Regions from separate parts of the Klebsiella sp. PK01 genome, predicted to be linked through region 1. Evidence: predicted binding sites of a transcription regulator. Region 1 holds the regulator's gene; the other holds the start of a gene.

Region 1 (16,354 bases):
GCTATCTGATCATCGATCAGACCGAAGCGATGACCACCATTGATATCAACACCGGGGCGTTCGTCGGCCACCGCAATCTCGACGACACTATCTTCAATACCAATATTGAAGCCACGCAGGCCATCGCGCGCCAGCTGCGTCTGCGTAACCTGGGCGGCATTATCATCATTGATTTTATTGATATGAATAATGAAGATCATCGTCGTCGGGTACTGCATTCGCTGGAGCAGGCGCTGAGTAAAGACCGGGTGAAAACCAGCATTAACGGCTTCTCGCAGCTGGGGCTGGTCGAGATGACCCGCAAGCGCACCCGCGAAAGCGTGGAACATGTGCTGTGTAACGAGTGTCCTACCTGTCATGGACGCGGCACGGTAAAGTCGGTCGAAACGGTCTGTTATGAGATTATGCGCGAGATAGTCCGCGTGCATCATGCGTATGACTCAGACCGCTTCCTGGTCTATGCTTCACCTGCCGTCGCGGAAGCTCTGAAAGGGGAAGAGTCCCACGCGCTGGCGGAAGTCGAAATCTTTGTCGGCAAGCAGGTTAAAGTGCAAATTGAGCCGCTCTATAATCAAGAGCAGTTCGATGTGGTAATGATGTAATCATTCAGCCCGTCGTTCCCGATGGCGTCGGGGGCGGTAAACAGGCGGGCTGAAGGATGAGGCGTAACAGGCTGACAAGGAGAGATGCGTTGAGGCGATGGCCCGGGATATTACTGCTCACCGTGGCAACCGTGGTGGTGATTGTTGCGCTGCTGGTGAGCGGCCTGCGTCTGGCATTGCCGCAGCTAAATAACTGGCGTCCCCAACTGCTGGAGAAAATTACCGCGGTATCCGGGGTGGCGGTCGATGCCTCGCAGATCAACGCCAACTGGGAAAACTTCGGCCCGACGCTGGACGTTCGCGATATTAAAGCCACCTTGAAAGACGGTGGCGAAATGACGATCAAACGGGTTACCCTTGCGCTCGACGTCTGGCAAAGCCTGCTACATATGCGCTGGCAGTTCCGCGACCTGACCTTCTGGCAGCTGCAAATCCACACCAATACCCCCATCCAGACCAACGACGACGGCGCCAGCCTGAAGACCGACCGAATCAGCGATCTGTTCCTGCGTCAGTTTGACCACTTTATTCTCCGCGATAGCCATTTGAGCTTCCTGACGATTTCCGGTCAGCGCGCGGAGCTGGCGATCCCGCAGCTTACCTGGCTTAACGGTAAAAACCGCCACCGCGCCGAGGGGCAACTGAGCCTTTCGAGCCTCACCGGCCAGCACGGCGTCATGCAGGTGCGGATGGATTTACGTGACGAGAACGGCCTGCTCAATAAGGGGCGCCTCTGGTTACAAGCCGACGACATCGACGTTAAACCCTGGCTCGGGCGCTGGATGCAGGACAACATCGCCCTGCAGAGCGCGCGCTTTAGTCTCGAAGGTTGGATGACCATCGATAAAGGCGATGTCGCCAGCGGCGATGTGTGGCTGAAAAAAGGCGGCGCCAGCTGGCAGGGTGACAAGCATCTGCATCAGCTGTCGGTGGATAACCTGACGGCGCATATCACACGCGAAAATCAAAGTTGGGCATTTCATATCCCCGACACGCGGATCTCGATAGACGGTAAAGCCTGGCCGCGCGGCGCGCTGGCGATGGCGTGGATCCCGGCGCAGGAAGTGGGTGGTAATAACAATCAGCGTAGCGATGAGCTGCGCATCCGCGCCAGCAATCTCGAGCTTGGCGGCCTGACCGGTCTGCAGCCGATGGCCGATAAGCTGGCGCCGAGCTTTGGCGAAGTGTGGCGAACTACCCAGCCGAGCGGCAAGATCAACCTGTTGGCATTGGATATCCCGCTGCAGGCAACGGAAAAGACCCGTTTCCAGGCCGACTGGAGCGATCTGGCGTGGAAGCAGTGGAAGCTGCTGCCGGGGGCCGAGCACTTTTCCGGCAGCCTGAGCGGCAGCGTTGAAAACGGCGAACTGCGCGCGCATATGACCCAGGCGAAAATGCCCTATGAAACGGTCTTTCGCGCGCCGCTGGAGATAGCCCAGGGCGATGCGACTCTGAGCTGGGAGAAGAACAGCAAGGGCTTTATGCTGGATGGCCGCGATATCGACGTACAGGCTACCGGCGTTCGCGCGCGCGGCGGCTTCCGCTATCTGCAGCCGGAAGGCGATGAGCCGTGGTTAGGCATCCTGGCGGGTATCAGTACCAACGATGGCGGCCAGGCGTGGCGTTATTTCCCGGAAAACCTGATGGGCAAAGCGCTGGTGGATTACCTGAGCGGCGCAATTAAGGGTGGCCAGGCCAGCAATGCCACCCTGGTTTACGGCGGCAACCCGCATCTGTTCCCTTATGAGCATAACGAAGGCCAATTCCAGGTCTCGGTACCGCTGAAGAACGCGACCTTCGCCTTCCAGCCGGACTGGCCAGCGCTGACCGGCCTGGATATCAACCTTAACTTCGTTAATAACGGCCTGTGGATGAAGGCGGATAAAGCGATGCTGGGCAACGTCACCGCCAGCAACCTTGACGCGGTGATCCCCGACTATTCCCATGAAAAACTGTTTATTGATGCCGATGTTAACGGACCGGGCAAAGAGGTCGGCCCTTATTTCAAACAGACCCCGCTGAAGGATTCGCTCGGCTCGGCGCTGGATGAACTGCAGCTGGATGGTAATGTGAGCGCTCGCTTACATCTTGCTATCCCGCTCGATGGCGAGATGACCACCGCCAAAGGCGATGTGCGGCTGAAAAATAACGATCTGTTTATCAAGCCGATTGACGCGACGCTGAAGAACCTCAATGGTCAGTTCAGCTTTGAGAACGGAGATTTAAAAAGCGGGCCGCTAAGCGCGACCTGGTTTAATCAACCGCTGAACCTCAATTTCACCACTACTGAAGGGGCGAAAGCCTTCCTCGTTGACGTCGGCATGAACGCTAACTGGCAGCCGACGCGTACCGGCCTGCTGCCGAAAGCGGTCAATGATGAACTCAGCGGCAGCGTCCCCTGGGATGGCAAAGTGGCCATTGAGTTACCGTATCACGGTAGCGCGAGCTACAAAGTCGATATCAACGGCGATCTGAAAAATGTGAGTAGTCACTTACCTGCGCCGGTGAATAAATCGGCGGGCGAACCGTTGCCGGTGAAAATCAACGTGACCGGTGGCTTAAACAGCTTCGATCTGACCGGCAACATCGGCAGCAAGAACCACGTCAATAGCCGCTGGTTACTGAATAATAAGCTGACGCTCGACCGGGCGATTCTGACCTCCGACAGCAAAGCGATTCCTTCGCTGCCTGAAGCATCAGGCGTCGAGCTGAACATGCCGGCGATGGATGGCGCGCAATGGCTGGCGTTGTTCCAGCGGGGGGCCGTCAACGAAGTGAGCAGTAATATGGCTTTCCCTGAGCGCGTGACGCTTCGTACACCGTCGCTGGCGTTCGCCGGGCAAAACTGGAATAACGTCAGTCTGGTCTCCCAGCCTGACGGTAGCGGCTCGAAGGTGGAGGCGCAGGGGCGCGAAATCAACGCTACGTTGACGATGCATAAGAACGCGCCCTGGCTGGCGGCTATTCGCTATCTCTATTACAACCCTTCCAGCGATAACAACGGCACGGCGAAAAAAGAGAGCGGCCCGCTGGCTGATACCCGTCTGGATTTCCGCGGCTGGCCTGATTTACAGCTGCGCTGTAAAGAGTGCTGGCTGTGGGGGCAAAAATATGGGCGAATCGACGGTGACTTCGATATCAAGGGCGATACGCTCACCCTCAGTAATGGCCTGGTGGATACCGGCTTTGGCCGGCTCACTACCGATGGCGTCTGGGTGAATGCGCCCGGCGGCGTGCGTACCTCGCTGAAAGGCAAGCTGCACGGTAATAAAACGGATGACTTCGTGAACTTCTTTGGCGTTTCGACGCCGGTAAAAGGCTCGTCGTTTGATGTCGATTACGATCTGCACTGGCGCGCGCCGCCATGGCAGCCTGATGTCGCTTCGCTGAACGGGATCCTCAAAAGCCGCCTCGGCAAAGGCGAGTTTACTGACCTGAGCACCGGTCATGCCGGTCAGCTGTTACGGCTATTGAGCGTTGACGCGCTGCTGCGTAAGCTACGCTTCGATTTCAGCGACACTTTCCAGGAAGGCTTCTGGTTTGATTCGATTCGCAGTACGGCATGGATTAAAGACGGCGTATTGAATACGGATGATACGCTGGTGGATGGCCTTGAAGCCGACATCGCGATGAAAGGTTCGGTCGATCTGGTGCGCCGTCGTTTAGATTTACAAGCGGTGGTGGCGCCGGAAATATCGGCGACCGTGGGCGTAGCGGCGGCATTCGCCGTCAACCCGATCGTCGGCGCGGCGGTTTTTGCCGCCAGCAAGGTGCTTGGGCCGCTGTGGAACAAAGTGTCGATTCTGCGCTATCGCATTACGGGTCCAATCGATCAGCCGGAAATCAACGAAGTGCTGCGCCAGGCGCGCAGCAACAAAAAGCAATGATTTGACGAGTACGGGGAATTATCGCACTCTCAATAGAGGGCATTTTCTCCCCGTCATCTTTTTCGCCGCATGGCATTCCCCTGTGTCAGGCGGCAACAAACGAGTAGCGTAACGATGAGTTTGAACCTGGTAAGTGAACAATTACTGTCGGCAAATGGCCTGAATCATCAGGACCTGTTTGCCATTCTTGGCCAACTGGCTGAGCGCCGTCTCGATTACGGCGATCTTTATTTTCAGTCGAGCTATCACGAATCCTGGGTTCTGGAAGACAGCATCATTAAAGATGGGTCGTACAATATTGACCAGGGCGTAGGCGTCCGGGCGGTAAGCGGCGAGAAAACTGGTTTTGCCTATGCGGACCAAATCAGCAAACTGGCGCTTGAGCAGAGCGCGCAGGCGGCGCGTACTATCGTCCGCGACCATGGCGACGGCAAAGTGCAGACGCTCGGCGCGGTGGAGTACAGCTCTCTCTATACCAGCGTCGATCCGCTGCAGAGCATGAGCCGCGAAGAGAAACTGGATATTCTGCGCCGCGTCGATAAGGTGGCGCGTGCCGCCGATAAGCGCGTGCAGGAAGTTTCCGCCAGTCTGAGCGGCGTCTACGAGCTTATCCTGGTAGCGGCAACGGACGGGACGCTGGCCGCTGATGTCCGTCCGCTGGTTCGTCTCTCCGTGAGCGTGCTGGTGGAGGAAGACGGCAAACGCGAGCGCGGCGCCAGTGGCGGCGGAGGACGGTTTGGCTATGATTATTTCCTCGCGCCGCTGGATGGCGACGTACGGGCGGATGTCTGGGCGCGTGAAGCGGTACGTATGGCATTAGTCAATCTGTCCGCGGTTGCGGCGCCAGCCGGTATGCTGCCGGTGGTGCTTGGCGCGGGCTGGCCTGGCGTGCTGCTGCATGAAGCCGTCGGCCACGGCCTGGAAGGTGACTTTAACCGTCGCGGCACCTCGGTCTTCAGCGGTCACATGGGCGAATTAGTCGCCTCTGAACTGTGCACCGTCGTGGATGACGGCACCATGGCCGATCGCCGTGGTTCGGTCGCGATTGATGACGAAGGTACGCCGGGTCAATACAACGTGCTTATCGAAAACGGCGTCCTGAAAGGTTATATGCAGGATAAGCTCAACGCGCGTCTGATGGGCGTCGCGCCGACCGGTAATGGTCGCCGCGAATCTTATGCGCATCTGCCGATGCCGCGGATGACCAACACCTATATGCTGGCCGGTAAGTCGACGCCACAGGAGATTATCGAATCGGTCGATTACGGTATCTATGCGCCGAACTTTGGCGGCGGTCAGGTGGACATTACCTCCGGTAAATTTGTCTTCTCGACCTCGGAAGCCTATCTGATTGAAAAAGGTAAAGTGACCAAGGCAGTCAAAGGCGCGACGCTAATCGGTTCCGGTATCGAAGCGATGCAGCAGATTTCCATGGTCGGTAACGACCTGAAGCTGGATAGCGGCGTTGGCGTGTGCGGTAAAGAAGGGCAGAGCGTCCCGGTCGGCGTCGGCCAGCCGACGCTGAAAGTCGACAACCTTACCGTTGGCGGCACCGCCTGATAACGGCTGGTCCCGGCGGCGCGAAGCCGCTGCCGGGATGTCAGTTAACGGGTCATCCCGCGCCCGTGCATTCCCTGATAGATCTTCGCCACTTCGACAAAATAATCCGTCAGATAGTTAATACATACCTGCACCTTCAGCGGTAGCTTATCTTTTTCGGTATATAGCGCATAGACCGGTCGCGGATCCGATTGATAGCTCGGCAGCAGGATCTCCAGTTCACCGCGGTTGATCTCGTCGATCGCCCACATCAGCGGAACGTAGGCCACGCCAACGCCGGCAGTCAGCCAGCGGATCAGCGTCATCGGGTCGTTGGTGACGAAGCGTCCTTGTGGGATCAGGCGCGTTGAGATCCCCTCCGGAGCGATAATTTCGAACTCATTATCTGGCCGTACGCTGTATTCCAGCCACGAGTGGCTGGCAAGATCCGCTGGTTTTTCCGGACATCCCGCGTGCTGAAGATAGCTTTTCGCCGCGCAGAGCACCATTGGCATTGAGCCTAACCGCCGCGAGAAGAGGCTGGAATCCTGCAATGCGCCGACGCGTATCACCACGTCGAGGCCGTCGGCAATCAGGTCCGGCGCGGGGATGCCGGTCACCAGATTAATCGATAAACCCGGATATTCTTTGAGCATTTCGGCGGTTATGCGCGCCAGCACATTCTGTGCCATAGTTGAAGAGCTACCGATGCGCAGCGTGCCGATAGGGGTATTGTTGAAGGCATACAGCTGTTCATGGACGTCCTGCGCTTCAAAGAGCATTCTTCGGCAGCCCTGGTAATAAATTTTACCCGCTTCTGTTAAGCCCAGGCTGCGGGTGCTGCGGTTGAGCAGCTTTACCTGAAGCTCGTCTTCCAGTTTAGCAACGGTCTGGCTGATAGATGAAACGCTCATCTGGAGCTGGCGTGCGGCGGCGGTGAAAGAGCCCAGCTCAACCACTTTGGCGAACACCGACATGCGTTTTAGTCGTTCCATTATTCACTCTGGCTTAAAAGTGATTTAGATCACATATTATAGATAAGGCTGCAATTGTTACGTTAATATATAGTTAGCTACATAATAAACGCATCACGCTACCACCTGTACGCTTCTTATCAAGGTCATCATGAGTCTGTTTCCTGTCATAGTGATTTTCGGCCTATCGTTTCCGCCGATCTTCTTTGAGCTGCTATTGTCGCTAGCCATCTTCTGGCTGGTGCACCGTTTGCTGGTTCCGACCGGTATTTATGATTTTGTCTGGCACCCTGCACTGTTTAATACTGCGCTGTATTGCTGTCTGTTTTATCTGATATCGCGCTTGTTCGTTTGAGGTCGATGTGAAAACACTAACAAGAAATATCCTGCGTACTGCCATCACTGTGATACTGGTTATTCTGGCGTTTATCGCTATTTTTCGCGCATGGGTGTACTACACCGCGTCGCCGTGGACGCGCGATGCGCGCTTTAGCGCCGATATCGTCGCCATCGCGCCGGACGTGTCGGGGCTCATTTCGCAAGTGAATGTCAAGGATAACCAACTGGTTAAGAAAGACCAGGTATTGTTCGTTATTGACCAACCTCGTTACCAAAAAGCGCTGGCGGAGGCGGAAGCCGACGTCTCTTATTACCAGACGCTGGCTCAGGAAAAACGCGTTGAAGCCGGGCGCCGTAACAGGCTCGGCGTGCAGGCCATGTCGCGCGAAGAGATTGACCAGGCCAACAACGTACTGCAAACCGTTGAGCATCAGCTGGCGAAAGCGGTGGCCAGCCGCGACTTAGCCAAGCTGGATCTTGAACGTACGGTTATCCGTGCGCCTGCTGATGGCTGGGTGACCAACCTGAACGTCTACTCCGGCGAATTCATCACCCGCGGTTCGACCGCGGTCGCTTTGGTGAAACAAAATACCTTCTACGTGATGGCCTATCTGGAAGAGACCAAGCTGGAAGGCGTGCGTCCAGGCTACCGCGCCGAAATCACCCCGCTCGGCAGTAGTAAGGTGATAAAAGGTACCGTCGACAGCGTTGCCGCGGGCGTAACCAACGCCAGCAGCAGCAGCGATGCGAAAGGCATGGCTTCCGTTGACTCCAACCTTGAGTGGGTACGTCTGGCGCAGCGCGTGCCGGTACGTATCCGTCTTGACCAGCAGCAGGGCAACCTCTGGCCGTCGGGCACCACTGCGACCGTTGTCATCACCGGCAAAGAAGATCGCGACGCCAGCCAGGCCAACTTCTTCCAGAAAGTCGCCATGCGCTTGCGTGAGTTTGGTTAATCGCCATGGGGACCTATACCATTGCTCCCCGGCATCTCCGCTTTGCCATTAAGCTTGCATGCGCGGTGGTGCTGGCGCTGTTCGTCGGCTTTCATTTTCAGCTTGAGACGCCGCGCTGGGCCGTATTGACCGCGGCTATCGTGACCGCCGGTCCGGCATTTGCCGCTGGCGGTGAGCCCTATTCCGGGGCGATTCGCTACCGCGGGATGCTGCGTATTGCCGGGACGTTTATCGGCTGTATTGCCGCGCTGGCGATCATCATCCTCATGATCCGCGCGCCGCTATTGATGATGCTGGTCTGCTGTCTCTGGGCCGGTTTCTGCACCTGGATCTCCTCGCTGGTGAAGGTCGAAAACTCCTACGCCTGGGGGCTGGCGGGTTATACGGCGCTGATTATCATCATCACCATTCATACCGACCCGATGCTGGCGCCGCAGTTTGCCGTCGAGCGCTGCAGCGAAATTGTCATCGGGATCGTCAGCGCCATCGTCGCTGACCTGCTATTTTCTCCGCGTTCTATCAAAAAAGAGATCGACCTCGAACTGGATAACCTGCTGCTGGATCAGTATCGCCTGATGCAGCTTTGTGTCGCCCATGGCGATAGCGAGGTGGTGGATAAAGCCTGGGGAGCGCTGGTGCGTCGTACTGCCGCGCTGGAGGGGATGCGCGGCAACCTGATCATGGAATCTTCGCGCTGGGCGAAGGTAAACCAGCGGCTAAAGGCGATCAACACGCTATCGCTGACGCTGATTACTCAGGCCTGCGAAACCTATCTGATCCAGAACTCTCGCCCGGAGATGGTGACTGACGACTACCGCGAGCTGTTTGCCGAGCCCGTAGAAACCGTACAGGATGTGCATCAACAGCTTAAGCGTATGCGCCGCTTCCTGACCTGGAAAGGTGAACACAATACGCCAGTTACGATTTATAGCTGGGTCGGCGCGGCGACGCGTTACCTGCTGCTGAAGCGCGGCGTGGTCGGCAATACCAAAATCAGCCGTATCGAAGATGAAGTCTTACGCGGCGAAACGGTGGTGAAGGTTGAGTCCGCCGAGCGTCACCACGCGATGGTCAATTTCTGGCGAACCTCTATTTCGTGTATTCTCGGCACCTTGTTCTGGTTGTGGACCGGCTGGACATCCGGTAGCGGGGCGATGGTTATGATTGCCGTGGTGACCGCGCTGGCGATGCGTCTGCCTAACCCGCGGATGGTGGCCTTAGACTTCCTCTATGGCACCCTTGCCGCTCTACCGCTCGGCGCGCTGTTCTTCCTTGTCGTCATGCCTGCGACGCAGCAGAGCATGCTGCTGCTGTGTATCAGCCTTGCCGCGATGGCGTTCTTTATCGGCATTGAGGTACAAAAGCGGCGGTTGGGATCGCTTGGGGCCCTGGCGAGCACCATCAATATTCTGGTGCTGGATAACCCGATGCAGTTCCAGTTTAGCCAGTTCCTCGATAGCGCCCTGGGGCAGATTGTCGGCTGTTTCCTCGCGCTGATGGTGATTCTGTTAGTGCGTGATAACTCGCAGGCCCGCACCGGACGGGTGCTATTGAACCAGTTCGTCTCGGCGGCGGTCTCTTCGCTGACCACGAATAGCGCCCGGCGTAAAGAGAACCATTTGCCGGCGCTGTATCAACAGCTATTTTTACTGCTGAACAAGTTTCCCGGCGATATCGCCCGCTTCCGGCTGGCGCTGACGCTGATTATCGCGCACCAGCGTCTACGCGATGCCCCGGTGCCGGTAAACGAGGATTTGTCGGCCTTCCACCGCCAGCTGCGGCGAACCGCCGATCACGTTATCTCCGCCGGCAGCGATGATAAGCGCCGCCGTTACTTTAACCGTCTGCTGGAAGAGCTTGATGTTTATCAGGAAAAACTCCTTCACTGGCAGGCGTCGCCCCAGGTCACTGAGCCGGTGCGACGGCTGGTCGATATGCTGAAGAAATATCAGCACGTGCTCACCAACAGCTAAGCTGCGAACCGACGCCCCGGCGTCGGTTTTTTTATCGCTATACTTATTTGGTGTAGAGGGACAGAGCTTAAGGGGCGCCGGGCAATGACTATTTATACCTTTGATTTTGATGAAATAGCTGAGCAACAGGATTTCTATCGCGAGTTTTCCCGCGCCTTCGCGCTACCGGATAAGCAGGTGGATAACCTCGACGCGCTGTGGAGCGCGGTGACGGGAGGGCGCTTACCGTTCCCGCTGGAGATTGAATTTGTTCATCTGGATGAAAAACAGCGTCGTCGCTTTGGCGCGTTAATTTTGCTGTTCGATGAAGCGGAAGAGGAGCTGGAAGGACTACTACGTTTCAATGCCCGTTGGGCATAAAAAAGCCCCCGGCAGGGCGGGGGCAAGTCGTCGGATAAGACGACGAGGGTTTATTTGTACAACTCAGCAGTCGCGTGCCAGCTGTCGCCGGTACGAGCTTCAATAATGCGGTAGCTGCTGGCGCCTTCTTTCTCGGCTTTAGCCGCCAGTTCCTGGCGCATATCCATTGGCGCGCTACCTACTTGAGATACAGAGATAGTGCCCATTGGTTGCAGATTTTGTGCTTGATCGGCGTTCACTTGCTGTACGGCTGCGCTTGCGCCGAAAGAGAGAACAGATGCCAGACCCAGGGATGCGATGATAATTGCGCTTTTCATAATCTTTACTCCAACCATTTGTGCAGCGGCGGGAGATTTCGTATGAACCCAGGCCGCTGAAGAGATACTGTTTCAGTTAATGACCGACAATCGTTAAAGCTTATTTATAAAGTTCAGCAGTGGCGTGCCAGTGGTCGCCGGTGCGAGCTTCGATAATGCGATAAGAAGAAGCACCTTCTTCTTGTGCTTTTTTGTTCAGCATTTCGTGCATATCCATCGGGGAAGAACCTACCGCGCCGATAGATACGGTGCCCAGTGACTGGCGGCTTTCCGCTTGAGTGCTGTTGATTGAATCAGCGGCGAAAGCGCCAAAGGACAGTACGGATAGCATGCTGAGTGCGGCTACAGTGGTTTTGATTTTCATGATGTTCACCTCGTCGAATTTTATTATTAGGGGGCTTTGTTTCGTGACCCTCATCACAAAATCAAGTATACACTAATCACCAAAAATATTAATACCATGCTAATTGTTTTCAGTGTAAATAATTTCCAAGAAATGTCGTTTTTATAACGTATAAGAATTAGAAATGTCATTCATGGGGTGAATGTCATGATTATTTATATTTAAATCAAATAGATATTGCGCTTTGATCTTTTGTGCGCTTTAGCCGTTATCATTCGGTAAAGGAATGTATAGAGGTGGAAAACCACACTAAATGTTAAAAAAATGCTGCTTTATTTGAAGGTTTGAGGGGGAGCGTTTTGCGGGGAAGAGCCCTCTGGCGGGAACCAGAGGGGGAGCGCTTAGAGTTCCTGTTCGAACAGGACCAGAATCGCGTCGTAGAGATCTTTAACGGAAAAACCGCGGGCAGGGGTGGTAAAGATAGTGTCATCCCCCGCGATACTACCGAGAATACCTTCGGCTTTACCTAAGGAATCCAGCAGGCGTGCGATCAGCTGCGCCGCGCCGGGGCTGGTGTGAATCACTACCACCGCATCGTTATAATCGATGTCCAGCACCAGGTTTTTCAGCGGGCTGGAGGTCGTCGGCACGCCGAGTTCGGCAGGCAAACAGTAGACCATTTCCATTTTGGCGTTACGCGTGCGAACGGCGCCAAACTTTGTCAGCATGCGGGAAACTTTCGATTGGTTGATGTTCTCGAAACCTTCTTCCTGCAGCGCCTGAACGATTTCGCCTTGCGAGCTGAATTTTTCTTCTTTAAGCAGCGATTTAAACGCTTTAACCAGTTCTTCTTGTTTTGCCGAACTACGCATAAGTCACCCAGATTATGGTGGTAAAAACAACATCATTATGCATACAAGTGCATTTTTATGCAAATAATCCGCAAAGGAATAGCGTAAATAATGTTATGAAAGGCGCATATTTTAGCAAATAACCCTGATGAGGAACATGCCTGCATCACAGCGGGTAAATTGCTGTAAAAGTGAAATAAATGTTATGAAATTGATATTGTTTTGCCGAGCGGGCTGGGTGTATTGTAACCAATAGTCGATCCGGTACTACGGCTTTGCTGGATGGCCAGTCTCAGGAAGAAAAATGCGAATTTGCTGCATCATTGCGCGTACCCCGCATTCTTCAGCCATAATTATTGTAATTGTTCATCTTGTGAATTAAGGTCCAGGCGACGGAATAACGAAAGACTATACCCGTCATACTTCGAGCTGCATGTGCGTTGGCTGCAATCGTTCACCCCAGTCACTTACTTCAGTAAGCTCCTGGGGATTCACGCTCTTGCCGCCTTCCTGCAACTCGAATTATTTAGGGTGTAAATTAACCATAATAAGGAGTTTAGGATGAAAGTTGCAGTCCTCGGCGCCGCTGGTGGCATCGGCCAGGCGCTTGCCCTACTACTTAAGACCCAACTGCCTTCAGGTTCAGAGCTCTCGTTGTACGACATCGCTCCGGTTACGCCGGGCGTGGCGGTAGATCTAAGTCATATTCCCACAGATGTAAAAATCAAAGGTTTCTCCGGTGAAGATGCAACCCCGGCGCTGGAAGGCGCTGATGTGGTGCTGATTTCCGCCGGCGTCGCGCGCAAGCCCGGCATGGATCGTTCCGACTTATTTAATGTTAACGCCGGTATCGTTAAAAATCTGGTGCAGCAGATCGCAAAAACCTGTCCGCAGGCCTGCATCGGTATTATCACCAACCCGGTAAATACCACCGTCGCTATCGCCGCCGAAGTGCTGAAAAAAGCCGGCGTGTACGATAAAAACAAACTGTTTGGCGTCACCACGCTCGACATTATTCGCTCTAATACTTTTGTCGCCGAGCTGAAAGGCAAGTCGGCAACCGAGGTTGAAGTTCCGGTCATTGGCGGCCACTCTGGCGTCACTATCCTGCCTTTACTGTCGCAGATTTCTGGCGTCAGCTTTAGCGAGCAGGAAGTCGCGGATCTCACCAAACGTATTCAAAACGCCGGGACGGAAGTCGTGGAAGCGAAAGCGGGCGGCGGGTCGGCGACGCTGTCGATGGGCCAGGCGGCTGCGCGTTTCGGGCTCTCACTGGTGCGTGCCATGCAGGGTGAAAAAGGCGTGGTTGAATGTGCCTACGTCGAAGGTGACGGCCAGTATGCCCGTTTCTTCTCGCAGCCGCTGCTGCTGGGCAAAAATGGCGTGGAAGAGCGTCAGTCTATCGGTAAACTCAGCGCTTTTGAACAGCAGGCGCTGGAAGGCATGCTGGATACGCTGAAGAAAGATATCGCCCTCGGCGAGGATTTCGTCAACAAGTAACATCTCCTTAGCAGAAAAGCCGGAACCGTCGTTCCGGCTTTTTTATCGCCTCATCTCCCTGCCGAATGCGCCGCCTGGCGGCTAAATCTGCTAAAATCCCCGCGTCTTAAGCCCCACGCAATGAGGACGTTGTGAAAAAGATCGAAAGAAAGCAGACCAGGGACCACATTACGCAAATCATTCGCTATCAAATTCTTTCCGGAGCGATAAAACCGGGAGATGAGCTGGCGCAGGAGAGTATTGCTGAGCAGCTAGGGCTTTCACGTATGCCGGTTAGAGAAGCGTTGCAGTCTCTTGAACAAGAGGGGTTTCTGGTGCGCTTGCCTAACCGTCATATGCAGGTATCAAAGCTGGTGCCCGATGATGTTAGCCATATTTTTCGCGTGATCGCGGTGATGGCTGCCGAATTGTTCACTCTCGTGCCGGCAAACCAGGGGGAATTGCTGCTCGGGCGCGCGCAAGCGCTGGCGCAGCCTGGCGACAAAACTCGCGAACTGGATTTTCATCAGTTGCTGATTTCCTATCTTGATAACCGCTATCTGGCGAAGGCGTATCAGCAATTTTTGGATGGTTATATCTCTTATGTCATTCTGTATCTGAAAGACGATAGCCAGGAATCGGCACTGATACTACATGAACTGGCTGGAGCCATTAGCCGCGGCGATGTGGGCAATATTGCTCAGGCAACACAGCGTTATTTCCTCATGCTTGCGGAAATTATGCGTCAACATATGAAGGATTGGGAAAGTGCAGAAGCCTAAATTAGGGAAAATTAAGCTTCTTTCGGCGAAAGAGCAGGTCGCTGCGGTATTACGCAAAGCGATTCTTTCGCGGGATTTAGTGGAAGGGCAGGAGATAACTCTCGAAGGCATTGCCCGGATGGTCGGCGTTTCCAGCATGCCGGTGCGCGAAGCGTTTCAGATTTTAGCCGCCGATGGCCTGATTAAAGTCCGCCCTAATAAAGGCGCGGTGGTGTTGGGGATCAACGAACAGACGATTCGCGAGCATTATGAAATTCGCGCGCTGCTGGAAAGTGAGGCGGTGGCGAAAGCCTCCCGTCCCGGCACGGATATTTCGTCCATTGCCCGGGTACACGATGCGGCGGAAAAAGCGCTGGCCGATAATAACTTCACTGAATATTCCGACCTGAACCAGGCCTTCCATATGGAGATCTGGAACGCCGCGGGCAACGAAAAAATGAAGATGCTGCTCTGTAATATGTGGAACGGACTGTCGATGGGGCACAAGGTCACCGAAGCAGAATACGCCGCTATCTCCATTCGCGAACATAAGGAGATTTTACAGGCACTTGAACAGCATAATGAAGAACTGGCGCGTCAGCGCATGCGCGAGCATATTATTCGCTCAATGGAAAATATGCTCACGCGATACCTTCCCGAAACCTCTGTATAGCGCTAAAGCCTGTTGGTTTTAGTCGTATTCATCAACGCTATTAATCATCTCTTGTGACGATCTGCAGAGGATCTTGATGCAGATCGCACTGCGCGATCTTTGTTTAAAAACGCATTGACTTACTTTTTGCATGGGCATAATTTCTCCTTCGTCAATATTGGATACAATATCATATATCATTGATAGGGATAATTATAAATATGGAACCGATTACCATCACCTTATGTTTGCTGGTGTTCGCTATCGTCATGTTTGTCTGGGAGAAGGTGCCTTTGGCAGTGACTTCCATGGTGGTCTGCGTGGCGTTAGTGCTCACCGGCGTGTTGGATCTAAAACAAGCTTTTGCCGGTTTTATCGACTCCAACGTCATTCTTTTTGTCGCCATGTTTATCGTCGGCGGGGCGTTATTTGAAACCGGGATGGCCAATAAAGTCGGTGGGGTGATCACTCACTTCGCCAAAACCGAAAAACAGCTGATCTTCACCATCATGGTGGTCGTCGGCGTGATGTCGGGTTTTCTTTCCAACACCGGTACGGCGGCGGTATTGATCCCGGTAGTAATTGGCGTCGCGGCGAAATCGGGTTTTGCCCGCTCGCGTCTGCTGATGCCGCTGGTATTTGCCGCCGCGCTCGGCGGCAACCTGTCTCTGATTGGCGCGCCCGGCAACCTGATCGCGCAATCGGCGTTGCAGAATATCGGTAGCGGCTTTGGCTTCTTTGAGTATGCGAAAGTGGGTTTACCGATGCTGCTCTGCGGCATCCTCTATTTCCTGACTATTGGCTATAAATTTCTGCCTGCTACCGCGAATAGCGGTGAAGTCGGTAGCGTCGGCGAACAGCGTGATTACAGCCACGTTCCGCGCTGGAAACAGATCCTGTCGCTGGTGGTGCTGATCGCCACGATCCTCGGCATGATTTTTGAGAAACAGACTGGTATTAGCCTGACGGTGGCAGGCTGTATCGGTGCGTTGGTACTGGTGTTTACCGGCGTGCTGACGGAAAAGCAGGCCTATAAGGCGATTGATTCACAGACTATTTTCATTTTTGGCGGCACGCTGGCGCTGGCAAAAGCGCTGGAAATGACCGGTGCTGGCAAGCTGGTTGCCGATCATGTCATCGGCATGCTGGGCCAGAACTCTTCCCCGTTCATGTTGATGGTGGTGGTCTTTGCGCTGTCCGTCATCATGACCAATTTTATGTCCAATACCGCCACCGTCGCGCTACTGGTACCGGTGAGTTTGTCGATCGCGGCCGGAATGGGCGCCGATCCGAAAGCGGTTCTGATGGCGACCGTAATCGG
Region 2 (16,354 bases), on a different contig from region 1:
CGTAGTTATCGGCACCCTGCATCTGCCAGGCATCAATACCAAACTGGCGTAACGTGCGGGTATCGCCGCCGGAACGCAGCCACTCCTGAATCGCGTTATAAACGCTGCTCTGGCTGTTATAGAGACGCGGAGAGGCGCTACGAATCTGACCAACCTGCTGGGAGAAGTCGCCGGCGTTAATCGGCGCGCCTACCGCATCAGGTTGGTTTACCAATGAAAACGGCTGGGTAAACTTGCCATCACTATATTGCTGACCGCGATCGGTCGGTTTCGAGGAACAGGCGGCGAGCATCGCCAACATCGCCCCTGTCGCTACATATTTTGCCCAACGTCCTTTCATGGTATCTCTTCTTTATTGCTGCTAAGCCTTAGTGCGTGATGAAGATAACAAACCCATGCGGCTAATGAAATGCGCGAAAGCGAGCTGCAGCCCAAATTGTGTAAAAATCCGCCCATCGCTGTCTACTTAGTCGCCATTTTTTACAAAATTGACGATTTCTACGAAAAAAGGTTGCATCAGAACGCTAGCGGAGTATAGTGCGCTTCCACGGACGCGGGGTGGAGCAGCCTGGTAGCTCGTCGGGCTCATAACCCGAAGGTCGTCGGTTCAAATCCGGCCCCCGCAACCAATTAAAATCTGAAGTAAATCTACTTGATGGAAGAGTAGACGCGGACGCGGGGTGGAGCAGCCTGGTAGCTCGTCGGGCTCATAACCCGAAGGTCGTCGGTTCAAATCCGGCCCCCGCAACCAATTACAATCAGAAGCAAATTTACTCGATGGAAGAGTAAATACGGACGCGGGGTGGAGCAGCCTGGTAGCTCGTCGGGCTCATAACCCGAAGGTCGTCGGTTCAAATCCGGCCCCCGCAACCAACACAATGAACACCCTCAAGGGTGTTTTTTTGTTTCTGTCGTCCGTAGATACCGCTACAAAAAAAGCGCCCGAAGGCGCTATTTTTTTATCCGCGTCTGGCCAACGTCGCCCCATCGGCAAAGTAGGCTTTGATCCCCGCCAGAATCGACTCCGCCACTTCCTGCTGGAATTTCGCGGTCTTCAGTTTACGCTCTTCTTCAACGTTACTGATAAAGGCCGTTTCGACCAGAATCGAAGGAATATCCGGCGCTTTCAGTACCGCAAAGCCCGCCTGCTCCACCTGATTTTTATGCAGCTTATTAATATTGCCCATTTTTTGCAGCACCGCTTTACCAAATTTCAGGCTGTCGGCGATGGTCAGGGACTGCACCATATCGAACATGGTGTGGTCAACGTAACGATCGCCGCTCTTGCTGACCCCGCCGATTAAGTCCGAGGCGTTCTGCGTTTGCGCGAGGTATTTTGCGGCGGTACTGGTAGCGCCCTTGGTCGAGAGCGCGAACACCGAAGAGCCGCTCGGCTGACGGCTGGTAAAGGCGTCGGCGTGAATCGAAACGAACAGGTCGGCACGCTGCTTCTGCGCCTTGGCGACGCGCACCTTCAAGGGAATAAACACGTCTTCGTTACGGGTCATAAAGACCTTCATATTGCCTTCACGCTCAATGAGCGCGCGCAATCGACGGGCAATCTGCAGCACCACGTCTTTCTCACGAGTACGGTATTTACCAATCGCGCCGGAGTCTTCACCGCCATGGCCGGGATCGAGCATGATAACGATAGGACGATCGCGCCCGGCTTTCCCCGGCTGCGGCCCGCTCTCTGCCGGCGGTACCTGACGTTCCAGATCGCCTTTGTTGTAATCTTCCAGCAGCGCCAGCAGCGGATCCTGCACATCGGTGGCCGTAGAGGGATAAAGATCCATCACCAGACGCTCTTTAAAACCGGCGACCGGCGCCAGCGCAAACAGCTGCGGCTTGACGTTTTGTTTCAGTTCAAACACCATCCGCACGGTTTGCGGGTCGAACTGGCCCACGCGCGCGGATTTAATATACGGGTCGTCGTCGCGAATCTGCCCGCCCATCCCTTTCAGGACCGAGTTCAGGTTAACGCCTTCAATATCAACCACCACTCGCTCAGGATTGCTTAACGCAAACTGCCGATATTTCAGTACATGATTGGATTCCACCGTGACGCGGGTGTAGGTCGACGACGGCCAGATACGCACCGCGACAACCTGCGCGGCGGCGGCCAAACCGACCGGACTCACACTCATTAACCACATGGCGCCCGCCCCTTGTAAAAAACGACGGCGGCTTAATCCCGACTTGTATCCCGACATGCCACTCCCAAGCAAAAAAACGCGTTTGAAGCCAAAATGAACAGATTGACCGGAAACTTTAACCAAAGCCGCATAACCTGTCATCTATAAAAGGGTAAACAAACTTTGACACCTAAGGTTTTGTCACAATGTTTTCGCAAATTAGTGACAAATTAGGGGTTGCACCACGAAGCAAAACAGAATAAAAATACACTTATTACGAATAATCATGCATTGAGGGTTTGTCATGGTGAAGGAGCGTCGCACTGAACTGGTCGAGGGATTCCGCCATTCTGTTCCCTATATAAACGCGCACCGGGGAAAAACGTTTGTCATCATGCTGGGCGGAGAAGCCATCGAGCATGATAACTTTTCCAGCATAGTCAATGACATTGGCTTATTGCATAGCCTCGGTATTCGCCTGGTAGTGGTTTATGGCGCGCGCCCGCAGATTGACGCCAACCTCGCGGAACATCACCACGAACCGGTTTATCACAAGCAGACCCGCGTCACCGACGCCAAAACCCTTGAGCTGGTGAAGCAGGCCGCCGGCATGCTGCAGTTAGAAATTACCGCCCGCCTGTCGATGAGCCTCGGCAATACGCCCCTGCAGGGGGCGCATATCAACGTAGTGAGCGGCAATTTTATTATCGCTCAGCCTCTTGGCGTCGATGATGGCGTGGATTACTGCCACAGCGGCCGTATTCGCCGCATCGACGAAGAAGCCATTCATCGCCAACTGGACAGCGGCGCAATCGTGCTCATGGGCCCGGTCGCGGTATCCGTCACCGGCGAGAGCTTCAACCTCACTTCTGAAGAGATAGCCACCCAGCTGGCGGTAAAGCTGAAAGCTGAAAAGATGATCGGCTTCTGCTCGTCGCAGGGGGTCTACGACCAGCATGGCGAGATCGTTTCCGAACTGTTCCCTAACGAGGCGCAGGCGCGGGTAGAGGAGCTGGAAGCGGAAGAAGACTATAATTCCGGCACCGTACGCTTCCTGCGAGGCGCGGTGAAAGCCTGCCGCAGCGGCGTGCGTCGCTGCCATTTAATTAGCTATCAGGAAGATGGCGCGCTGCTGCAGGAACTGTTCTCACGTGACGGTATCGGTACGCAGATCGTCATGGAAAGCGCCGAGCAGATCCGCCGGGCAACCATTAACGATATCGGCGGCATCCTCGATCTTATCAGCCCGCTGGAGCAGCAAGGCATTCTGGTGCGCCGCTCGCGCGAACAACTGGAAATGGAGATAGATAAATTCACCATCATCCAGCGCGATAACACCACCATCGCCTGCGCCGCGCTCTATCCATTCCCGGAAGAGAAAATTGGCGAAATGGCCTGCGTAGCGGTGCATCCGGATTACCGTAGTTCGTCACGCGGCGAGGTACTGCTGAGCCGGATCGCCGCCCAGGCGAAGCAGATGGGGCTCAGCAAGCTATTTGTATTGACCACCCGTAGTATTCACTGGTTCCAGGAACGCGGCTTTACCCCGGTGGATATTGATTTGCTGCCGGAGAGTAAAAAACAGATGTACAACTATCAGCGCCGTTCGAAGGTATTGATGGCAGACCTGGGCTGACGGATCCCCCGGATAGCGGCTTGCGCCTTATCCGGGCTACGGTTCGGTAGTCGGTTGGTAGCCCCGGTAAGCGTAAGCGCCACCGGGGGAGGATCCCCGGATAGCGGCTTGCACCTTATCCGGGCTACGGTTCGGTAGTCGGTTGGTAGCCCCGGTAAGCGTAAGCGCCACCGGGGGAGGATTCCCGGATAGCGGCTTGCACCTTATCCGGGCTACGGTTCGGTAGTCGGTTGGTAGCCCCGGTAAGCGTAAGCGCCACCGGGGGAGGATTCCCGGATAGCGGCTTGCGCCTTATCCGGGCTACGGTTCGGTAGTCGGTTGGTAGCTCCGGTAAGCGTAAGCGCCACCGGGGGAGGATTCCCGGATAGCGGCTTGCGCCTTATCCGGGCTATCCGATTGCAAATAGGCATATCCCACGCCTTCAGGATAGTAATTTTGTTCTATCACCGCCGCATCAGTGACAAATCTTCAGCATCCGGGCTTTATTCCTGGTTTAATGCCGGGGTATATCTTTATCACTGCATCAACGCTATGCTCCTTCCTAAAGAATAAAAAATAACACATTATTGATAAACATGATGAATGATGCATAACTCTGATAGTTGGATTATTAATAGATCTCAGACGGTTGTTTCCATCATTGCTATATACCCATGGTTAATAATATTGATTACACATATTAAATACAGCCTCGCGCCCTACAATTTTACGGAAGATGGATTACATCTACTGGTTCCCATCACCGTATTATCTATTATTAACCTGGCGCTTTCGCTTATCACTATTGGATGCATGAGCGTTTTCACATTGCTAAAACCGAGAAAGCTAAAAATCTATTTCTGCGCAATGAATACCATGTCGCCACTCTGGCTATACCTTTATATTTAACAGTAAATTACGATATATTTTGGCAAGAGAATTTCAAAACAAAAACCATCAAGGACAGGTATCATGGATAAGAAACCTAATTGGCTAGTCAGACATATTAAGAAAATAACCTTCGCAGTATCAATTTATCCTTGGGTTATTATCATTGCATTATTTTGGGATTGCTATCAACATCCCATAAGCGGTTATGCAGCGATAGCCGTAGCCGAAGCTATATTACTATTAGCCAAGATATTATCTTCCTTTAACTTTCTTATATCAATAATCGTCACCATCTATACCAATACATCAAAACCTCCGATCGCCAAAGGTTCAACAACTTATTTCCTCGCTATGAATTCGATTTCAGCATCATGGATAATTCTCATGCTTTTATGGCGATAAGAATCATAATGGCTATAACATTAATTCTTTAAAGTATAAAAAGACATAAAGATATATACTTATTATGGATAAGAAACCTAATTGGCTTGTCAGAAACATAAGATTCATTTCAATATCTATTGCATTGTATCCCTGGTTTGGCTTACTACTGGTGCACTTAACGAATAATGGCCTTGCAGCATTTTTCGGCTATTTGAAGGTTAGCTTTTTATCATCCATAGCCAACTTAATCATTTCAACAATCATCATTATTAGTGCAAAACACTCCAAACAACAGATAAGAAGTAGTGCAATATCATATTTCTTTTACATGAATTCAATAGCTCCAGTCTGGATGATATTAATGTTAATTATATCTTAAAAAATCCAAACAGAATAAACCCGTTAATTATTTATATTAACAAGCCACTCCAAAAGATAAGGTTTAATAATGAAAAAGAAAACTAACGCCATTACTAAAAACATCAAGAAAATTACTGCCGTAATCTCGATTTACCCTTGGGTCTTACTGCTCTTAACCATGATGAGCAGTGGACCAGCCTATGCTGCCTTTGCCGCAGGCCTTATGACGGTCTTTTTATTTGTTATTTTATCTATCGTCAACCTTATTATTTCAGTGGTAGTTATTGTTATTGCTGACAGATCAACATCACAGACGCCCATAAGTTATGTCGCCTATTTTTTTGCCATGAACTCAGTCTCTTTTCTCTGGCTGTTACTTTTATTTGCTTACTAATCAGAGGTGAAGAGCGTATTCACGCCCTCCCCCCCTACCCGTGTCCGGCGAAAATTTCCGCCAGGCCGCTGCGCCGTTCAGTCCGCGTCACGATGGCTTGCGCCAGTACCTGCTCGTCGGCATAAAGCGACAGGCGCCGTTTCGCGCGAGTTATCGCGGTGTAAACCAGCTCGCGGGTTACTAGCGGTACGCTGCGAGAAGGTAAGATCAGCGCCGCATGATCGAACTCCGACCCTTGCGACTTATGCACCGTCATTGCCCAGGCGGTATCGTGTTCCGGCAGGCGGCTTGGCTGCACCGATTTAATGGTGCCATCGGGCATCGGGAACCACACGCGCAGCTCGCCTTCTCTTTCCAGCGCAATGCCGATATCGCCGTTAAACAGCCCCAGCGCGCTATCGTTACGGGAAATCATCACCGGACGGCCATCGTACCAGCGTGAATGGCGCGGTAGCGTTATCGCCCGCTTACGGTGGAGCATCTGCTCCAGCTGTTCATTCACGCCGCTTACCCCGTAAGGCCCTTCACGCAGCGCGCACAGCAGCTGAAACTCGCCGAAGGCGGCAATCATCTGTTCCGGCGCGGCCTGCTCGCGGCGCAGTTGCAGATAACGGCCGTAGCCCTCCTGTGCCGCCATCAGCATCGCTTCATACTCCTCGGTAGTGCTGAGCGGCCGCAGAACGATATCGTCAAACGGCTGGCGTAACGTCGCTTTCACGTCCGCACGCGCACCGGCGTTGACCGCCCGCGCCAGGCTGCCAATGCCGGAGTGACTGCCAAAGCGGTAGCTTTTTTGCAGCAGACATAGACTATCGCGCAGCGCTCCGGCCATCTGCCCCTCGCCCGCCGGCACCGTTGCGCCAGTCAGCCGCGACAGCTCTTGCGCTCGCGCCGCGGTATAGCCGGATGTCGCCCAGGCACAGATATCGCCAAGCACCGCCCCGGCTTCCACGGAGGCAAGCTGATCGCGATCGCCAAGAAAGATCACTCGCCCGTGCTCCGGCAAAGCATCAATCAGGCGCGACATCATCGGTAGGTCGATCATGGACGCTTCATCGACCACCAGCACATCCAGATGCAGCGGATTACCAGCGTGGTAGCGCATGCGCTGACTACCGGGCTGCGCCCCCAGCAGGCGATGCAGGGTACTGGCATCGGCGGGAATCAGCGCTTTTTGCTCCTCGCTAAGCGGAAGTTTTCTTAACGCCGATCCCAGAGATTCTGTCAGGCGCGCTGCCGCTTTACCGGTCGGTGCCGCCAACCGAATTCGACAGCGCGGCGTGTCGTTAATCTGAATCAGCGCCGCCAGCAGCTTCGCGACGGTGGTGGTCTTGCCGGTGCCGGGGCCGCCGGAAATCACCGAAATGCGCCGGGTCAGCGCCACCGCCGCGGCAACTTTTTGCCAGTCGATATCGTCGGTTGCCGGAAAGAGTTCATTCAGGGTTGCCGTTAGCCGCCCTTCATCGACCTCCAGCACCCGGTTCGTCTCATTAAAGAAGCGGGCGACGGTGAGTTCATTACGCCACATGCGGTTCAGGTACAACCTGTCGCCGCATAAAATCATCGGCGTCGGTTCGTCGCCGCGGCTCACCGCTGACGAAGAAAGCAACAATTGAGGCCAGTCCTGGGGCGCGCCGGCCATCGCCAGCAACTGGTCGCGGATCTCGCCGGCCTTGCCGCTTAGCGCTTCTTCAGCGTTGAGGCGCGACAGCGGCAGACAGACATGCCCCTCGCCGGCATCCCGGCTCAGCAGCGCGGCGGCCAGCTTCACTGCCGGAGGGGCATCCTGCGCCACCATCAGCGCAAACTGTACGTCCAGCGGCCGCAGCAGACGCTGCTCGGCGGCGGCCAGCAGCAGTTCATCCATGGTCATGAGCCCACCTCCTGAGTAACACCGGCAAATAACGCATCGAGGCCGTCAATCAGCGGCTGCGCCGGGCGGGTGGTGAAGATCCCCTGCCCGCCTTCCTGCCCGTCCATGCCGCGTAAAAAGAGATAAATGACGCCGCCAAAGTGCCGTTCGTAGTGATAATCGGCAATACGGTGACGCAGATAGCGATGCAGCGCCAGGCTATACAGCTGGTACTGCAGGTCATAACGATGCAGGCGCATCGCCTGGGTCATCGCCTGTTGGGTGTAAGCTTCGCGGTCTTCTCCCAGCCAGTTAGATTTGTAATCCAGCAGGTAATAGCGGCCATCGTGACGAAATACCAGATCGATAAACCCTTTCAACATGCCGCGGACCTGGCGGAAATCGAGCGCCGGGGTATCAGCCGAGAGCGGATCATAGCGGCGGATCAGCGCGTCCAACTGCAGCGGATCCAGCGGTTGTTCAATCGGTAGATAGAAGGCCATTTCCACCTGTTTATCCCGGGCGCCCAGCTGATTCAGGGCGATTTCTGCCCCCGGCAGGCGTGTTCGCAGCACGCCGTCCAGCCATTCGCTCAACACCGGCGCCCACTCTTCGCCAAAACCGTGCAACTGTAGTTTTTGCGCCATCCAGTCAACCGGTACCGGCTGGCTAAAATCGAGATCCTCAAACAGGCTATGCAGAAATGTCCCCGGCGACGCGCCGCGCGGGAACTGATGAGGCGTGAGCAGCGGCTCTTCCGCCACCTCGCCCACGCCCGCGGCATCGATATCAAGACGCGGCAGCAGGTCCTGACCTGCGCTGGAACCATGCTGCTGCAGACCGGAATAACTGGTCACCCGCCAGTCGTCCATAACCTGGCGTTCAAGGGTCCGCGCCGAAAGCGGCGGCAGCGCGTTTTCCGGCGCCTGCCACGGCGTCTGGTCCATGCTATCGGGAAGACATAGCGCAATATCATCGCTGCACAATGCCTGTAACCGCGCGGTTAATCCCGCCGCGTCCATCGGCTCGCCATCCTGCAGCAGACGACCTAGGGCGCTGTGATGAAAATCGCTGTTGCCAGGTTTATCGCTACGGCGGGTACTTAACGGCGCAACCCCGAGACTGCAGTGCCACACCGCGCGGGTCAGGGCGACGTACAACAGGCGTAAATCCTCCGCCAGGCGCTCGGCTTCCGCCAGCTCAAGGCTATTCTCCCCTTCTCCAAGGTCGAGGACCGCGGCAAAGGAATCGCGGTCGTGATAAAACGCCTGATCCTGTTTACGAAAGCGCGCGATAAATGGCAGCCAGACCAGCGAATATTCCAGTCCTTTTGATTTGTGGATAGTGACGATTTGCACCAGATGCTTATCGCTCTCCAGACGCATCTGCTGGCTGGAAGCATTGCTGTCCGGTTCGGCGATATGTTGCGTCAGCCAGCGCACCAGCGCGTGCTCGCTTTCGAGCTGATTCGCTGCTTCTTGCAATAATTCGCTGATATGCAAAATATCGGTCAAACGGCGTTCGCCGCCGTGGGTCGCCAGCAGGTTTTCGGCAATATGACGCGCCCCCATCAGCGCGCGCAGCATCGGCATTACGCCGCGCTGGCGCCAGATCTGCCGGTATTCACTGAACTCCTCTACCAGCGCATCCCAGGCACGTTCATCCTGATTGAGGTTTTCGATATCCTGCGCGTTAAGGCCAAACATCGACGTTGCCAGCGCGCTGCGTAGCGTGTTTTCACGCTCTGGCGCCAGTACCGCCTGTAGAACCCACAGTAATTCCTGCGCTTCCGGGGTTTCAAAAACGCTGTCGCGGTTTGAGAGATAGACCGACGGGATCGACAAGAGCTGCAGCGCATCGCGAATAAGCGCCGCTTCGAGACGGTTACGCACCAGCACGGTGATATCGGAGGCGCGCACCGGCTCAGCGTTTTCGCCACGCCACAGCAGCGCGCGTCCCTGCTGGCCGGCGCTGAGCCAGTCGCGGATCTGCGTCGCGCATAATTGCGCCATAAAGGACTGATAATCGCCAGAACCGACGGCTTCGCCAGGCATTAACCACATGTTCATCGCCGGGATCGGCTTCTCATCAATGGTAAAGCGCAACGTCTGATTTTTAGCGGCTGGCTTCACCGGCAAGAATGGGATCTCGCGGAACATGAATGGATTATCACTCAGGCCGAACAGACGATTAACGCTCTGTACCATGCCCGGCGCCGAACGCCAGTTGGTATCCAGCGTATAGTGGGCGGCAACGTCGCCGCGCGCTTTCATATAGGTAAAAATATCGGCGCCGCGGAAGGCGTAAATCGCCTGTTTCGGGTCGCCAATTAACAGCAAAGCCGTATCCGGCTGGCGACGCCAGATGCGGCGGAAGATACGATACTGCTGCGGATCGGTATCCTGGAACTCATCGATCATCGCCACCGGGAAACGCTGGCGGATGGCGCTGGCCAACGCTTCGCCGCTGTCGCCGCGTAGCGCGTCGTCAAGACGGCTTAGCATGTCGTCAAAGCCCAGTTCGCCTCGACGCCGCTTTTCGCGGGCGACCGCTTCGCGGATCTCGACCATCGCCCTGGCGATAACCAGATCGTTTAAGGTCAGCGGTGAGGCAAGCAGCGCCTCTACCGCGCTGAATAGCGGATGCAGAGGCGGTTCGCCGCCGTCTTTGGTGCGCTCAATGAGGAACGGTTGCGAGAATTTTTCCAGCGCATCAGGCAGCTGATAACTTAGCGTTTCTTCCTGCGCCCAGGCGCTTACCTTTTCGATCCACTTGCCCTGGTTACCGCGGTTGAACTTGCGGCGATCGAGCCCTGAGCTTTCCAGCACGTTTTCAATTTCACCCACCTGCTCCCGCCACTGCTGCTTCAGCGCATTGATACGTTCCAGGATTTGCTGATGGCGGCTTGCCAGCGTCTCTTCCGCGGGCGGCGGCGATTTTAGCTGCGGCGCTTCGCCCTGCAGCCAGCGGTCTATAGCCTTGAGCAGATCGCGCGGCCCTTTCCATTGTTCATGGATCACGGCGGCGATATCGCGCGGCAGCGGATAGCAGTGGCGACGCCAGAAGTCGGCGCAGGCCTGATAACGCAGGCGGGATTCGTCTTCGATCAGTTGCTGTTCAAACAGCATGCCGGACTCGAAGGCGTTGAGGCTCAGCATTCGCTGACAGAAACCATGGATGGTAAAGACCGCGGCCTCGTCCATTTGCCGTTCCGCCAGCAACAACGTTTGCGCCGCCTGGTTTTTATCGGCAATTTCCGCAAGCAGAGAAACGTAGAGCGGATCGCTGGCGCTTTCGCGCAGGCAGGCAATCCGCAGCTCGTGGATATTACTACGGATACGCCCGCGCAGCTCTTCCGTCGCCGCTTCGGTAAAGGTCACCACCAGCAGCTCTTCCACGCTGACCGGCCGGGGGAAAGCGGATTCGCCCCCCAGCCCCAGCAGCAGCCGGAGATATAGCGCGGCGATGGTAAAAGTTTTTCCGGTGCCCGCGGAGGCTTCTATCAGCCGCTCGCCCGTCAGGGGCAAGCGGAGTGGGTCAAGAGACTCAGCGGTTTCGGTCATTCATTCTCTCGCATCAGGGGTAAGGATTTCTGCAATGCGCTGACGCTTTCCCATACCTTGCCGCCTTCAGGGGCGGCGTATTCCGCCTTGCCGTTCTGGCTGCCGGAAACCTGGGATAACAGTGCCATGCCTTGCGGATCCACCACCGTCTGATGGAAGAAGTCGGCAAGTTTTTGCGGCGTCAGCAGTTTAATCTGAGCCACTACTTTATCACGTGAATCGAAGCGCATATTACCGCGATCGAAATCTTTGCTCAGCTTTGATGCTTCTTCGCTCAACGTTTGCGGCGCCTGCAGCATCTGGCTAATCGCCGCCTGCTGGATCTGGGCAAACTCTTCCGGCTTCATCGCCCGCAGTTTGGCTTCCGCCGTCGGGAAGAAAGCCTGGAAGCGCTGCCAGAGGAAAGCAGGCTGTTTATCGCTACTCTGTAGCAGGAAGCCCATCCCCCACTGGCGACCAACATTCATTGAGAAGGCAAATACCGCATAGCCGAGTTGTTCTTCAGTACGTAACTGGTTGTAGAACCAGGGCTGAATAATCTGCCCCAACAGTGAACTGGCGGCCATGCTGCTGTATTCATCGACGTTTGGCGGCGCGAAAACCGCCGCCAGCGCGGAGTCGGTGCTACTGCCTGCTTTTTCAAATATCGCCAGCTGCTTGCTGTCGATCAGCACGTCTTTGTTGCGACACCACTCGTTACCATCGGCGCCAAGCTGTTTTTGGATCTGGCGGGCCAGATCGGTTGACTGCCGGGCGCTCATGTTACCGATGACCAGCAGCTCCGGCCGCCCCCTGGCTTTCAGGTTATCGCGATAGTTAATCACCTCTTTCAGAGTGATTGACGGCAGCAGCGCGCGGCGCGTTTTGCGCTCAAAATAGGGTACCTGCGACAGCATCTGAATCGGCATAATCGCCTGGTCATAGGCTTTGCCTTTGTCCGCCGAATCCATCATCTGGGCATACCAGGACTTCGCCTGCTCAAGCTGCTCTTCGGTCGGCGTATAGCTAAAGTAGCCGTCCAGCAGCGCGGTAAAGAGCTGCGGCAGACGCTGGGTATAGCCGTTGGCGTTAACCATCAGACCGTTGTTGGCGCCGGTCGAGAAGCTGATTCCACCTACCGCGGCCTGGTTGCTGAGCTGGTCAAGCGCAATGCCGGCCAGATAATCATTCAGCGCGAACATCACCTGCCGGCGCGCGCTGTCCATCGCCTGCGGGTTACGCAGCACCAGAGAGACGTCGGCCTTCGGTTCGCTGGCAAAGTACTGGCTTGGGGCATACACCACGCGCAGCGTCGGCTCATCGACGATAAGCTCCGGATGCGGGTACGCCTTATCGCTCTTAATCAGCGTGAAATCATCCGGAATATACGGGTTCAGCGCCGGCAGCTGCAGCTTGATGGCCGCAGATTTTTGCTGCCAGTCGGCGAAGGTCTGGGGGCTAATTTTATCAACCTGGAAAGGCGCATTGACGAAATAAGCGGTTTTGTTGTGCGGCTCATTCGGGCTGATGTACCAGATACGCGCATTTTGCGGGGTCATCATCGCCAGACGGTCTTTAATCGCCTGGGCATCATATCGGTCGGCGATATTAACCACGTCCAGTACGTGCTCTACCGGCACGCGAATCATGGTATCGGCCAGCCACTCCACATAATCCATATCGCGGTTAATCGACGGATAGCGGAAATCGAGCTCCAGCACGTGGGCTAACTCATCAAAGTAGCGCTTATCAATACCCTGAGTACGCAACAAATTCAGGTAGCTGAAGATTGCTGCGGCAACTTCATCGCGGTGCGCCAGGCCTTTATCGGTGAGAGTAGCGGAGATGGCCAGCACGCCGCTATTGCCGTTGACGGCCGGATCGGAATCCGCGCGAATCCCTTCCGCTAGCCCCTGCTTCTGCAGCCAGTCGGATAAGGTGCCGGGGCTGCGGTTGCCGATCATATAGGTCACCAGCTCGTCGGTCTTGCTGCGGAACTGAGCGCTGTTGTTATCAATGCGGAACTCAACGCGCAGAACTTTGCGCGGCATCGCCGGCACGTAGTGAATCACAATGCCCTTCTGCGCATCGGTCACAACCGGTACGGTAATTTCCGGCTTGCTGATGTCGTGGTTTGGCACCCGCCCGTAGGTCGCGGCGGCAATGCTTGCCAACTCAGGCAGTGGCTTATTACTGTAGATGACCGCCTTCATCAGGTTTGCCGAGTACCAGCGGTCGCGGAAAGCGTGCAGCGCATCAAGCACCGGGCTACCAGGCTTATCGCTTAGCGTATCGAGGTTACCGCCGGAAAATTGTGAAGCCGGGTGCGCAGGGTTGATGGTTTCAGCGCTCACCTGCGCCATGCGCATCCCGTCCCGGGTGCGCGCCATGGTCAATTCGGCGTTGACCGCGTTACGTTCGCGTTCGGCATATTTTTTATCCAGCAGCGGCGCGGCAATGGCATCAGCCAGCCGATCGACGGCGCCGTTGAGCGCGTCATTTTCCACTTCAAGATAGAACGCGGTGCGATACGGCGCGGTGCTGGCATTATGGCTGCCGCCGTGCATTTTGAGAAATTCAGCAAGGCTGTCAGGCTGCGGGTACTTCTGCGAGCCCATTAAGGTCATATGCTCGAGATAGTGCGCCAGCCCTTGATGATCGGCCGGATCCTGTAATGAACCCACCGGCACCACCAGCGCCGACAGCGATTTCACCGCCTGCGGATCGGATACCAGCAGCACGACCATGCCGTTTTGCAGGCGAATGGCCTGATATTGACGGGGATCTTTTTCGCTTTTACGAATGGTTTCCTGAATCGGTTGCCATCCGGTGTCTGCCTGACTTAACGGCGCCCAAAGGGCGACCACTACAACAAGAACTTTGAACCATAAACTGCGGGGCATTCACGGACCTCATCATTAACAAACTTCGCGCTGCATAGCATCAGCGTGGATACCCATCATCAGGCAAAACGCCATCTTCAAGGTATTTACAACATCAGTCCGTGATTCGATGCGCATAATAAATGAACAACCTTCTTCTGCGCAATTTTTATACTATTACAATTTTATTCGGACTGATGGAAACGAAATATCGGCAACAGATAACGCTGCGCCTGCGCGATAATCTCTTCATAGTACGCAGGCTCCAGAGTGCGCCAAAGGCGCTGGTACCAGATATCGGCACCTTCGCCGCTCACCACCATATTACCTTCGTAGGCCTGAAGGAACTTGCTACGCGCTTTTTGTTGCGTATCGTCATCCATTAACATGATATCCTTTTCCGCGTCGTAACAGGCTTTTAGCCACGCGCCGCCGCTTTCCGGCAACAGCAGTAGCGGTTTTGACATCCCCTGCAGGTAGCCTTCTACCAGCTCATTCAGATACGTCTGCGCCTGCTCCGCCGCCAGCGGCGGGAAACGCCATTCGCCTTCCTTGCGCACGAACAACCGACTTTCGCCGAGACCGCCGCTAGCACAGTAGACAAGATGTTCCAGCCAAAGTTGCACGCCCTGAGAGACGCTCAGCAGCGACGGTCGCCAGCGTAATAGCCCATCCGGCTGTACCTGCTGTAGCCAGCCAGTGAGATTGATACCGTTGCACTGTAGGTCGATCTCCATACTTTGCGCGGGTTGACGACTGGCGATAACCCGCTCAGCCAGGTTCTGCATTTCCTGACGCTGCGCCTCCCACGCCAGTTCGCCAAACGCGCCAAAGGGCAGCTCACCCGCCGCACGGAAACGACGATACATCGCTGACGCATCCTGTTGTTCGATCAGCGTATTCAGCAACTGTTGGTTCAACTGGTAACGGCTTAGCCCTTCAAGCACGAAAGGCTCATCTTCGGGGATCTCGCTCTCTTCAGAGCGGAAATTCACCCGCAGACGCTGCTGGAAGAAAGCGCGCACCGGATGCTGCCAAAAGCGTAACAGCTGTTCGAACGGCAGCGTGTCGATATCGAGCGGCGCAAGCGGCTGGATAAATTCACTATGCGCCTCTCCCTGCTGGCTGGCGGCGGCCAGCCACTCTTTTGCATAGCTCTGATCTTCATCCGGCAGATAATTGGCGGCATCGAATGGCATACGCGTATGCAGATGGGTAATGTGCTCCTTAACGCGGCGTTCGCTGGCATCGCAGTCCAGCGCTTCATCGCCTTCAAGGCAGTGGCTCTGACCGATATAGTCCGCCAGTTCCTGTACCAGCACCGAAGGATAGCGCTCGCTGTTATCCTGGATTGAGCGCCCGATGTAGCTGATGTATAGCTTCTGTTCGGCCGACATCAGCGCTTCCAGGAACAGATAACGGTCATCATCGCGACGGCTACGGTCGCCGCGCTGCGGTTTTTGGCTCATTAAATCGAAGCCCAGCGGCGCGAGTGTACGCGGGTAGACGCCATCGTTCATCCCCAGCAGGCAGACGACCTTGAAAGGGATAGAGCGCATCGGCATCAGGGTGCAGATATTCACCGGCCCGGCCAGGAAACGCTGGCTGATCCGCTGCTGATCGAGGCGCTGCGCCAGCTCATCGCGCAGCAGCGATAGCGGCACGGCAGCCCCGTACTGCGCATCCAGACCGCCATCGATGATGGCTTGCCATTGCTGTTCAATCAGCGCCAGCGCCGCTTCGGTGTCGCTATCCGGCAGGAAGAAATCCGTGAGCAGATCGCGGTACACCGGCAGCCACTCTGCCAGCGGGCGATCCTGCGCCAGACCGCGGCGCCACAGATTAAGCTGCATCAGTAACGACGCGAGATTCCCTACCAGTTCGGCAATCAGCCCGCTGGATTCATCATAGGGCAGCACCGACTGCCACTCGCCCTGACTGCTGTCCATCGCATATCCCAACAGCATACGCGTTAAACCGAAACGCCAGGTGTGCTGGCCGGTCGCCGGGAGATCCATTTCGCGCACGTTGTCGTCATCCATACCCCAACGTACGCCGGATTCATTGACCCACTGGCGCAGGTAGCGCAACCCCTCTTCATTAATATTGAAGCGCGCCGCCAGCACCGGCACATCCAGCAGCGCCAGCACATCTTCGCTGGCGAAGCGGCTGTCCGGCAGAGAAAGCAACGTGATAAACGCCTGTAGCGCTGGGTGCGATTCCCGCGCCCGACGGTCGGAAATCGCCCACGGCAGCCAGCGTTCGCCGCGCGCTGCGCCGAAGACCGCCTGAATATAGG

What was found. The regulator ArgR, encoded in region 1, controls arginine synthesis, uptake and breakdown. The targets are predictions, from matches to a motif close to ANTGAATAAAAATACANT.
Positions count from the first base shown of each region.
Region 2: a site for ArgR is predicted at 2,390-2,407, ahead of argA (amino-acid N-acetyltransferase). Genes of this name have one in related genera too.

Region 1 covers NZ_JBYEZM010000013.1:2,489-18,842, reverse strand. The annotation lists gene rng (ribonuclease G) at 1-602, shown strand, start outside; gene yhdP (AsmA2 domain-containing protein YhdP) at 692-4,489, shown strand; gene tldD (metalloprotease TldD) at 4,604-6,049, shown strand; gene aaeR (HTH-type transcriptional activator AaeR) at 6,094-7,023, opposite strand; gene aaeX (p-hydroxybenzoic acid efflux pump operon protein AaeX) at 7,154-7,357, shown strand; gene aaeA (p-hydroxybenzoic acid efflux pump subunit AaeA) at 7,365-8,297, shown strand; gene aaeB (p-hydroxybenzoic acid efflux pump subunit AaeB) at 8,303-10,270, shown strand; gene AC22LX_RS24215 (barstar family protein) at 10,355-10,630, shown strand; gene yhcN-B (DUF1471 family stress response protein YhcN-B) at 10,681-10,947, opposite strand; gene yhcN (peroxide/acid stress response protein YhcN) at 11,048-11,311, opposite strand; gene argR (transcriptional regulator ArgR) at 11,692-12,162, opposite strand; gene mdh (malate dehydrogenase) at 12,703-13,641, shown strand; gene AC22LX_RS24190 (GntR family transcriptional regulator) at 13,773-14,402, shown strand; gene AC22LX_RS24185 (GntR family transcriptional regulator) at 14,389-15,054, shown strand; gene AC22LX_RS24180 (SLC13 family permease) at 15,255-16,354, shown strand, end outside.
Region 2 covers NZ_JBYEZM010000003.1:217,199-233,552, forward strand. The annotation lists gene mltA (murein transglycosylase A) at 1-340, opposite strand, end outside; tRNA gene AC22LX_RS10660 (tRNA-Met) at 553-629, shown strand; tRNA gene AC22LX_RS10665 (tRNA-Met) at 675-751, shown strand; tRNA gene AC22LX_RS10670 (tRNA-Met) at 797-873, shown strand; gene amiC (N-acetylmuramoyl-L-alanine amidase AmiC) at 960-2,213, opposite strand; gene argA (amino-acid N-acetyltransferase) at 2,440-3,771, shown strand; gene AC22LX_RS10685 (hypothetical protein) at 3,896-4,030, opposite strand; gene AC22LX_RS10690 (hypothetical protein) at 4,723-5,043, shown strand; gene AC22LX_RS10695 (hypothetical protein) at 5,474-5,779, shown strand; gene recD (exodeoxyribonuclease V subunit alpha) at 5,814-7,652, opposite strand; gene recB (exodeoxyribonuclease V subunit beta) at 7,649-11,194, opposite strand; gene ptrA (pitrilysin) at 11,191-14,076, opposite strand; gene recC (exodeoxyribonuclease V subunit gamma) at 14,241-16,354, opposite strand, start outside.